DNA from 3 places in the Leptolyngbya sp. CALU 1928 genome. Region 1 is predicted to be linked to each of the others. Evidence: predicted binding sites of a transcription regulator. Region 1 holds the regulator's gene; each other region holds the start of a gene.
The links. Region 1 encodes NtcA, which controls nitrogen genes in cyanobacteria. Its sites were predicted from a motif close to TTTGTANNNNNNNNTACAAA; they were not measured.

Region 2: a site for NtcA is predicted at 1,904-1,923, ahead of nirB (nitrite reductase large subunit NirB). Genes of this name have one in related genera too.
Region 3: a site for NtcA is predicted at 1,708-1,727, ahead of AC1S5B_RS03235 (uracil-xanthine permease family protein). Genes of this name have one in related genera too.

Annotation. Positions count from the first base shown of each region.
Region 1 covers NZ_JBXBCE010000019.1:313,986-317,269, reverse strand. The annotation lists gene AC1S5B_RS26795 (DUF3084 domain-containing protein) at 1-913, opposite strand, end outside; gene ntcA (global nitrogen regulator NtcA) at 1,068-1,739, opposite strand; gene fabI (enoyl-ACP reductase FabI) at 2,134-2,913, shown strand; gene AC1S5B_RS26780 (hypothetical protein) at 2,910-3,035, opposite strand; gene pcrA (DNA helicase PcrA) at 3,034-3,284, shown strand, end outside.
Region 2 covers NZ_JBXBCE010000001.1:1,605,665-1,608,948, reverse strand. The annotation lists gene AC1S5B_RS07510 (YqiA/YcfP family alpha/beta fold hydrolase) at 190-828, shown strand; gene AC1S5B_RS07505 (DUF6585 family protein) at 985-1,698, shown strand; gene nirB (nitrite reductase large subunit NirB) at 1,989-3,284, shown strand, end outside.
Region 3 covers NZ_JBXBCE010000001.1:730,878-734,161, reverse strand. The annotation lists gene AC1S5B_RS03235 (uracil-xanthine permease family protein) at 191-1,645, opposite strand; gene gyrA (DNA topoisomerase (ATP-hydrolyzing) subunit A) at 1,791-3,284, opposite strand, start outside.

The sequences.
Region 1 (3,284 bases):
GTTGATCTACTTCAGCTTGAGTAATTTGAATCATTTGTCCCTGGGGTTTTGTGCCGGGTCGCACCAGTTGGGTTGCCGATCGATTCGCTTCTCGCAAAAGCTGATCGATCGCGGCTTGAGTAGAGCGCGGGTCAAGAATCCGAACGACCGCAGAAGAGAGTACCTGCCCTCGCTGAATTGCTACATTGCCCCGGCGTAAACCCTCAGCTTCCCGCTCTAGCTTGCCAATTTCTTGCACCAAAAAATCTTGCTGGGCTTCTAGCTGTTTGAGTCGCCCTTCTCGCTCATTGATAACCGCATTTTTGGCTCTAATTTCCTCTTCCGCCACTGCCACAACTCGACTCTGCTCAGCTTGCAGTTGTCTAATATTGGAGCGGAATTGCAGTACTTGCTCAGAGATTGCGGCAAGTTGACTGCGGTTTTGTTCGAGAGTCTGTTGGACTGCAACACGATCGCTCAGGGCGCGATTCCGTTCGGCGATCGCGCTTTTTAAGGAGCCGCCAATCGTCTGAATCTGTTTTTGAGTACTCATCAATTGCTTTTGAGCCGCAATTTCTTGGGCTTTTGCCCGGTTTAACTCTGCTTCGGTGCGCTTCTTTTGAGACTGAGCCGTTTCTAACTGGCTTTTCGCACTGTCTAGGTCACCGCGTGCCCGTCTTAGCTTGCGTTGAATCGTGCCTAACTCAAACACTCCCGTGCGGAGTGGACCACTCGTTGCAAACAAAATTCCTAAGGTAGAGGCGGCAACGACAATTCCAGTCAAAATGGTGATTAAGGTCGCCGTCCGACGAGGGCGCAAGTTAAACAGGCTAAGGCGGGCTTTTCCTACCTTGGTGCCAATGCGATCGCCGACAGTGGCAATCACACCACCAATCACCAAAATTGCAAATATTAGGATCAGCCCCGTAGACATCGCTGCTCCAAACCAAAACGCTCCAACTTTTGCAATGCAAACAGGGGCAAGCTCATCTATAGCCTACCCCATGAATCTTTGATGATGACTTCTACTTACGCGCTAATTTGTGAGCGCAAGGCTTTTATTTTTAAGCGTCTCAAACCTTAAATCATCAGGTAAACTGCTGACTTAACGTTACAGGATTATGAACAGTAATTTTCTTTTTATGAATCGAAACCATATTATCTTGTCTCAAGTCGCCTAAAAGCCGGGTAACGGTAACGCGGGTAGAGCCAATTGCTTCGGCGATCGCCTGATGAGACAGCTTCAGATCAATCGTAATTCCTTCCTTGGTGGGGGTGCCAAAATCTCGGCACAGAATCAATAAAAAGCTAACCAATCGAGAACCCATATCCCGATGAGCCAAGGTTTCAATCATCATTTCGGTCTGTAAAATGCGCGAAGACAAGCCTTGTAGCAAAATCATCGATAAATCAGGGTTATCTTTCAACGCCTTCTCGACCTGCTCAATCGGCACCGAAAGCAACTCCACGGGCGTAAATGCCACGGCATGATAGAAGCGATCAGACCGATGACCTGTAATCAGCGACAAAACCCCAAACACACTATTTTCTCTCAATAATGCAACTGTGATTTCTTCCCCCGCTTCGTATACCCTAGAGAGCTTTACGGCTCCCTTGACTAGAAAGTAGACGCGTTCAGCGGGATCGCCTGGAAAGAAAATTGTCTTACCCCGTTCAAACGATTCGACAACGGGAGGAAACACCCCACTTCCCATCTGACGAAATACCGATGCCAGTGGTCTATCTTGCGTCACAACCATAATTCCCCTGCTCGGAGTCCTTATTACGTGCCAACTCGTTGAATGAAAAGTGTCGAATGCCTGACATTTAACTCTGTAACTTAGAATACTTAAACGCACTCCTAGAGGTTTTTTTGTACTCGTTGTTACAAAATGGGGCGATCTCAACTCACATAAAAAAGGCTGGAGCTACTAATCTAATGCTCTCTCATTACCATTATAAAAGAGCCTAGGAAGTATCAGTATATTAACCGCAGCCTAGCAACTTGAACAAAATTCATTGCAAGAATAATTACTAAGATCCATTAAAACTGATTTCCGAAGCTAAACTTGGAACCCTTGAACTATTTTAGCTTGCTATCTTTGTACCTCATATTTCAGTATCCTCATAGGTGCCCTCAAAGTATTGATCACCATGCTCGACTTGACTGGAAAAAATGCCCTTGTGACCGGAATCGCCAACAACAGATCAATCGCCTGGGGTATTGCCCAACAGCTTCACAAAGCCGGAGCAAACATCGGCATTTCCTATCTGCCCGATGAAAAAGGGAAAATGGAAAAAAAAGTCGCTGAGTTGGTAGAGCCGCTCAATCCCAGCGTATTTGTGCCACTCAACGTTCAAGACGATGCTCAAATTCAATCCGCCTTTGACACCGTAGGCGACAAGTGGGGAAGAATCGACATTTTGATTCATTGTCTGGCATTTGCCCACCGAGACGACCTGACCGGTGGCTTTGTGGAAACGTCTCGCGCTGGTTTTGCCACCGCCCTAGACATCAGCACCTATTCCTTGGTCAAGCTTTGCGGGGCGGCAAAACCATTGATGACGGAAGGCGGCAGCATTGTAACGCTTACCTATTTAGGCGGCGTGCGGGTGATCCCCAATTACAACGTCATGGGAATTGCCAAAGCAGGGTTGGAAATGAGTGTCCGGTATTTAGCAGCAGAACTAGGTCCTCAAAATATTCGAGTCAATGGCATTTCTGCCGGACCTATCCGCACCTTGGCATCCTCTGCGGTGGGCGGCATTTTGGATATGATTCATCACGTAGAGGCAGTAGCACCTTTACGCCGCACGGTCACCCAAACAGAAGTGGGCAACACCGCCGCCTTTTTATGCAGCGACTTATCCAGCGGCATGACAGGGCAAATTCTTTATGTTGATGCGGGCTACGAAATCTTGGGCATGGCTTAGGCTAGATAAATTAGCATCAGTCCGGGGCGATCGCCCCCAATAAACCCTCTGCCGGACTCCACAGGATGGCAAGATGCGATACCCTTATCTAGAAACCGCACCTTCCACAAAATAGCCTCCATGAGCCAGACTCTCGATATCAGCCACCTTAATTCCTCTCAGCGTCAAGCCGTAGAACATTACTGCGGTCCGCTGTTAGTGGTAGCGGGAGCAGGTTCTGGCAAAACGCGAGCGCTCACCTACCGGATTGCAAACCTGGTTTTGAACCATAAAGTCGATCCCGAAAATATCTTGGCGGTCACTTTCACCAACAAAGCCGCACGGGAAATGAAAGAGCGGATCGAAAAGCTATTTGCCGATCAAAAAGCTCG
Region 2 (3,284 bases), on a different contig from region 1:
ATTTCGTTACGCAGCCTTGAAAACTGTCCAGATCGATAACTAGAAAGGTTCCCTTGTTTATTTCCTCTGATGCCGCGATCGCTCGATTTGCTGACTGTCGCCAATTGGTTTGAAAATCGCCGTCAGGATTGCTAGAGTCAAGCGGTGAATCGACTGGCTATGGTTTGAACAACCTTAAACAAAAAACAAATGCACCAATATTTTTACCTCCACGGGTTTGCCTCCAGCCCCCAGTCGGTTAAAGCGAAAAACCTCAGCGATCGCTTCAGCCAACTCAACATTCCTTTGACTGTTCCCGATCTCAACCAAGGTGATTTCACCTACCTCACCCTAACTCGTCAACTGCAACAAGTGGAAGCCGAACTACCTGCCCCACCAGCCCCGGTGACGCTGATCGGCTCTAGCTTTGGCGGATTAACTGCCGCCTGGTTAGGGCAGCGCCAACTTCAAGTGGAACGATTAGTTCTACTCGCACCCGCTTTTGGGTTCCTGTCCCATTGGCTGCCCCGCTTGGGCTTTGAACAACTGCAACAGTGGAAAACTGAAGGCTTTTTGCCCGTCTATCACTATGGCGAAGAGAAAATGCTGCCGATTAGCTATCAGTTTGCCGAAGATGCTGCTCAATATCGCGAGACAGAATTGCTGCGATCGGTGCCAACCTTATTGTTTCATGGCAAAAACGACGAAGTGATTCCGCTGCAAACCAGCATAGAATTTGCCGAAACGCGCCCTTGGGTAACCCTAGTTGAACTCGACAGCGATCACGGCTTAACTGATTCCAATGACATTGTTTGGCAAGGCATTCAGGAGTTTTGCTCATTGTCCTAGTTCATTCAGGTTCCAGGTTTCAAATGCCAAATCTCGTTTCAAGTCAGAGACTTGGAATGCATCTCAGCGGTTCTGCCGATTGGAGCAGAGTGGCAGAGCCAGTTGACATCCGGTAACTCACCCTCTACTCTTTGAATTGAGTAAAGAGAGCCATTTATGAATCCTACTCATCCCTTCAACGCTTCTGAAACATTAGGCTCCATAGTGGGAGAATTTGGCTGGAATAAAGGCAGGGCTAAATTTCTACTGGGAGCCTGGATTATTATATTCTTGTTTTCTCTGCCCCTTTCATTCATCTTGATTGGGTTGCCTGGGCTGATCTTATCAAGCTACTTCATTTATAGATCGCTCAAGCGGCTAAGAGGAACTCAGCCAGCCATCTTGCTTTATCAACGAGGGCTGATTGACTATCACAAAGGGACACCAGATGTGATTCGTTATGAAGACATCAAGGCGTTGTTTCTATCTGTTGTCACAACGAGCAGAATAACGAATTATGTCATCACTCTAGAAACGAAGAATGGACGGAAGATCAAAATCGATGAGCATGTTGCCAACGTGGATCATCTGAGAACCGTGCTAGAAGAGCAACTTTTACAACTCCAGTTGCCAGCGGCGATCGCTAACTATCAGCAGGGCAATGCCATTGAATTTGGACGCCTCACGCTCACACAGGAAGGATTATCAGATGGTAAGCGAATGTTGCCTTGGTCAGAGTTTGAATTGGCTAATGTTCAGCGTGGATATAAATCCGTCTGTTTCTTTATTCGTCAAAAAGGAAATAATCGGCAAGATTGGTTTTCCTCTTCTCGCGATAGCTTCCCCAATTTAGCTTTATTTTTTGCACTCATAAATTATATTCAATCCTAATTTCTAAATGTAACCCTGCACTGTTTATTCGGGTGTCAGGTGTTGGGTTCAGGTTTCAGGCTGACTCTCATCCAAACGAGCAAAGCTGTAGTTTTGCGGTATCGATGGCGGGAGAGAGACTGCATGAGTGAATATGCTCGTTGGCAAAGAATGGCTATGCAATATCTTGATAGCTATGATGCTTTTTTTACATCGACTTAAAATATCTGTAGCAAAACTCACAAAAGAAACTGAATAACTCGAAGAAAGTCTTAGGCAGAGATCTTTATACGCGCACTTAAGAATCTGCCATGCCTGAGAAAAATTTGCCTGAGAAAAACTTGATTGTGATTGGCAACGGAATGGTGGGTCACAAGTTTTTAGAGCGAATGGTTGCGAAAGGAGCAACGGAAACTTGGAACCTGATTACCTTTTGCGAAGAGCCTCGCGTTGCCTACGATCGCGTCCATCTCAGCGAGTTTTTTACCGGAAAAACGGCAGACGATTTGTCTCTAGTTGCGCCCGATTTCTACCCAGAAAACACCATTCAGGTACACCTCGGTGATAAAGCTGTCTGCATTGATCGAACCCACAAAACCGTTACCTCAGCTAACGGCATGGTTCTCCCCTATGACCGTCTTGTGTTGGCAACAGGCTCCTATCCCTTTGTGCCACCCATCCAAGGCAAGGAGGCGCAGGGCACGTTTGTCTATCGCACGATCGAAGATTTAGAAGGAATGGCTGCCTATGCCAAACAGTGCAAGACAGGGGTGGTGATTGGCGGCGGCTTGTTGGGGCTGGAATGTGCCAATGCGTTAAAGAGTATGGGTTTAGCGACCCATGTGGTGGAGTTTGCGCCGCGATTGATGCCCGTGCAAATTGATGAACTGGGCGGGGCAGTGCTGCGGGATAAGATTGAGGCGCTGGGCGTGGGCGTTCATGTCAACAAATCCACCAGCGAAATTGTGATGGATGAGCAGGGCAGAGTCTGCAAAATGCTGTTTGCAGATGGCTCGGAACTGCAAACCGACATGATTGTGTTTTCGGCAGGGATTCGCCCCCGCGATGAATTGGCGCGAGAATCGGGGCTGGAAGTGGGCGATCGCGGCGGTATTGTAATTAATGACTATTGCCAAACCTCTGATCCGGCAGTCTACGCGATCGGCGAGTGCGCCCTTTATAACCAGCGGATTTATGGCTTAGTCGCTCCCGGCTACGCGATGGCAAGCGTGGCGGCAGATAACCTATGTGAGTTTGGCAGCAGCAGCTTCACCGGAGCGGATATGTCTACCAAGCTGAAGTTATTGGGAGTGGATGTTGCCAGCTTTGGCGATGGCTTTAGCAAAACTCCCGGCGCAAAAGACCTGACCTTGATCGACACGCACCAAGGCACTTACAAAAAACTGGTGTTGAATGAAGCGGGCGATCGCGTCTTAGGTGGCATTCTGATTGGCGATGCGTCTGCCTATGGCACCCTGCTGCAAATGATGCAAAACGATATGGCAGTGCCGCCCTACGCTGAAGATTTACTGGTTCCCCCCCGCGAAGGGGCGGCGATCGTCAGCATGGGCGTAGACAGCCTGCCCGACAGCGCTCAAATTTGTTCC
Region 3 (3,284 bases), on a different contig from region 1:
CATCAGAAAGATTACACAACAAATATATGAAAGGAATAAATTTGATTTTGGCTGAATAAATTAGAGCATTGCTGAATCAGACTATGAATTCTGAAGATTCCCACTCCCATGCCCTTCTCTCCCATGGAAAGGAGAAAAGGGCGGGATGCGGGTAAAGTCGCTGCACAGTAGGAGATTATTAATCCTATTTCTATTGATTTTCAGCGATTAGCTCACTCGATTCAGCAGTTGGCTCAGATGTAGGCTTTGAAGTGTTGGGTAGAAGCCAGCTAAGCAAAATTGCGGTTAATCCGCCTGTTGAGATTGCCGAACCAAAGAGGTTTTTGATCAAAGGATCTTTGTTCGCGAACAACTCAGGCACATAAATAACCCCTAAACCCATGCTGAGGGAAACTGCTACGATTATCACCGATCGCCGATCCATGCCTGCGGATGAGATGATGTTTAATCCAGCCACTGCGATCGAGCCAAACATAACCAAGGTCGCACCCCCTAAAACAGGCTGAGGCAACGCTTGAAAGACACCGCCAACAACCGGTAATAATCCTAGGATGGCAAGAATCCCCGCCACATAAAAGCCAATATGCCGACTTGCAACCCCTGTCATTTGGATTACGCCGTTGTTTTGGCTAAAGGTTGTGTTTGGAAATGTATTCAGAACTGCTGCAATTAGCGAGTTGACTCCGTCTCCCAAGACTCCCCCTTTAATGCGGCGAACATAGAGCGATCCTTTGACGGGTTCTCCCGATACGGCTGAGGTTGCCGTTAGGTCACCCACTGTTTCAATGGCAGTTAACACATACAAAAGAATGAATGGTGCAAAGGCAGCCCAATCAAAGCTCATGCCATACCGAAATGGAATGGGTATTCTAAACAGGGGCAGGCTACCCAGCGCACTGAAGTTGACGATACCCAGAAATAGTGAAATTACATAGCCGACTGCTAACCCAATGGCGATCGCGCCCATTCGCAGAAAGCGGTTCTTGGATAACGTTAGCACCGACACTAATAAGAGGACAGTGCCGCCAAGTGCTAAATTTTGCCAGCTTGCAAACGAGCCATCGTTTTTCGCGAGTGCCCCTGCCCCACCCGCTAAGCTGATCATCCCAGTCTTAATTAATCCTAATCCAATGATCATTACGACGGTGCCAGATACGACCGGAGTAATGATTTTACTGAGCAGATGCAGGAACCTACTCAGAATAATTTCCACAAAAGAGCCAAAGAAGGAAACGCCAAAAATCAGTGCCAGTGCTTGTTCAGGTGTTTTTCCTCCTTGCAGTGCCACCGCGCCAACTCCCATGATTGGTCCGAGGAATGCGAAGCTAGTGCCTTGCAAACTTAACAATCCTGATCCTACAGGTCCAATTCTTTTGCATTGAATGAAGGTGCAAACTCCAGATGCAAACAGCGACATACTGATGATGTAGCTAGTATTGACTGGATCGAGGCCCAATCCACTACAGATGATTAGAGCAGGGGTAATGATGCCAACAAAAGCAGCTAGAACATGCTGAAATGCCACAAAAATCGATTCTGAGACAGGAGGTTTGTCATTCAAGCTATAGAGCAGATCTGAGATTCCTTCTCTGGTCTGTGCTTCCTCAACCTCCTCTACAACAAGGCTATTCTGCATTTCAGTCATAATGAGGTTCCTCAGATCTGCGTACTGTATCCTGCATACAATCGCAAAACAAGCTTGTATTTTCTGTCAAAACGAATACAAACAGCTAGGGCGCAGGCGATCCGGGTAGTCTGGCTTTAATCTATGGATATTTGACTACCTTGCATTATGATTCGATGGTGTTGCTTTTTTCTAAGATTGGATCTGCGATCGCCGCTTCCCCGCTTCCCGCTTCCCCGCTTACCACTTCACCAGTTTCTACTTCCCCGCTGCTCATGTCCCCATCTAGCAATGCATCTTCCTCTGCATCCGAAGCGGGCACTAACGCTACTGCCACAATCTCATCGTCTTCGTCCAAGCGTTGCAGGCGAACTCCAGAAGCAACGCGAGATTGACACGAAATGGCGTTGATCGCTTGACGAATAATAATGCCGCGACTGGTGATCAGCATCAATTCTTCGCCTTCGTGGACGATTCGCAGCGATGCCATGTGATCGCCAGGTTTGCGGAACTTCGTCGCCACAATGCCCAAGCCTGCCCGATTTTGTAAGCGGAACTGGTTTACAGGCACCCGCTTACCATAGCCAAAGGCAGTGACCGTTAGAATCCAAGGACCGGAAGGCGCTACGGTTTCCAGGGCTTCCAAGGTTTCCGTTGCGTCATCGCTGGTCACCTCTTCCTCGCCAACCCCATCAGACTCCAGATCCGCCGCGAGAGTTTCGACAATCTCGCTGGGCAAAATATCTAGACCCACTAAACTATCGCCCTGACGCAGTGCCATTGCTCTCACGCCCCGTGTGGCGCGACCCAGCGGACGCAGTTGGTCGTGGCTTGCCCGAAAGTGAATCGATTTGCCGAACTCCGAACCAATTAAGATGGTGTCTTCAGCACGGGCACGGCGCACCCAACGCAGCAGATCGGCTTCTTCCAGAGAAATGGCAATCAAGCCATTGGCGCGAATATTCTTAAATGCCGAAAGTGCCGTTTTTTTGATGTAGCCTTTATTCGTCAGCATCACCAAATATTCATCCTCGCTGAATTCACTCACGGGAATGATCGAGGTGATTTTTTCGTTGTGAGGAATGGGCAATAGCTGCACGATCGCGGTGCCACGGGCAGTCCGAGAACTAACCGGAATCTGATAGGCGCGCAGGCAATACACCACACCGCGATCGCTAAAGAACAGAATGCTATCGTGATCGCGACAGGCGAGGAACTGTTCCACCCCATCATCATCTTTCATGCGGGTGCCCGACTTACCCCGCGTTGCCCGATTTTGGGACTCAAACGTGCTGACAGGCATCCGCTTAATGTAGCCCTGCTCGGTCAGCAAAATCACCGCCCGTTCATTGGCAATTAGATCCGCATCCAGAATCTCATCTTCCGACTGCTCAATCACCGTGCGGCGAGGAGTAGCGTGGGCAGCTTTGAGAGCAGCCAATTCGGTTTCAATGATCGTTAGAATCCGTTCTCGACGTGCCAAAATATCCCGCAAGTCCGCAATTTGAGTTTGCAGATCATCATGTTCATGCTGAATCTTATCGGCTTCTAGGGCGGTGAGACGGCGCAGTTGCATTTGCAAAATGGCATCCGCTTGCACGTCTGACAGACCAAACCGTTCAATGAGTTCCAACCGGGCAGTGGGAGCATCAGCGGCACC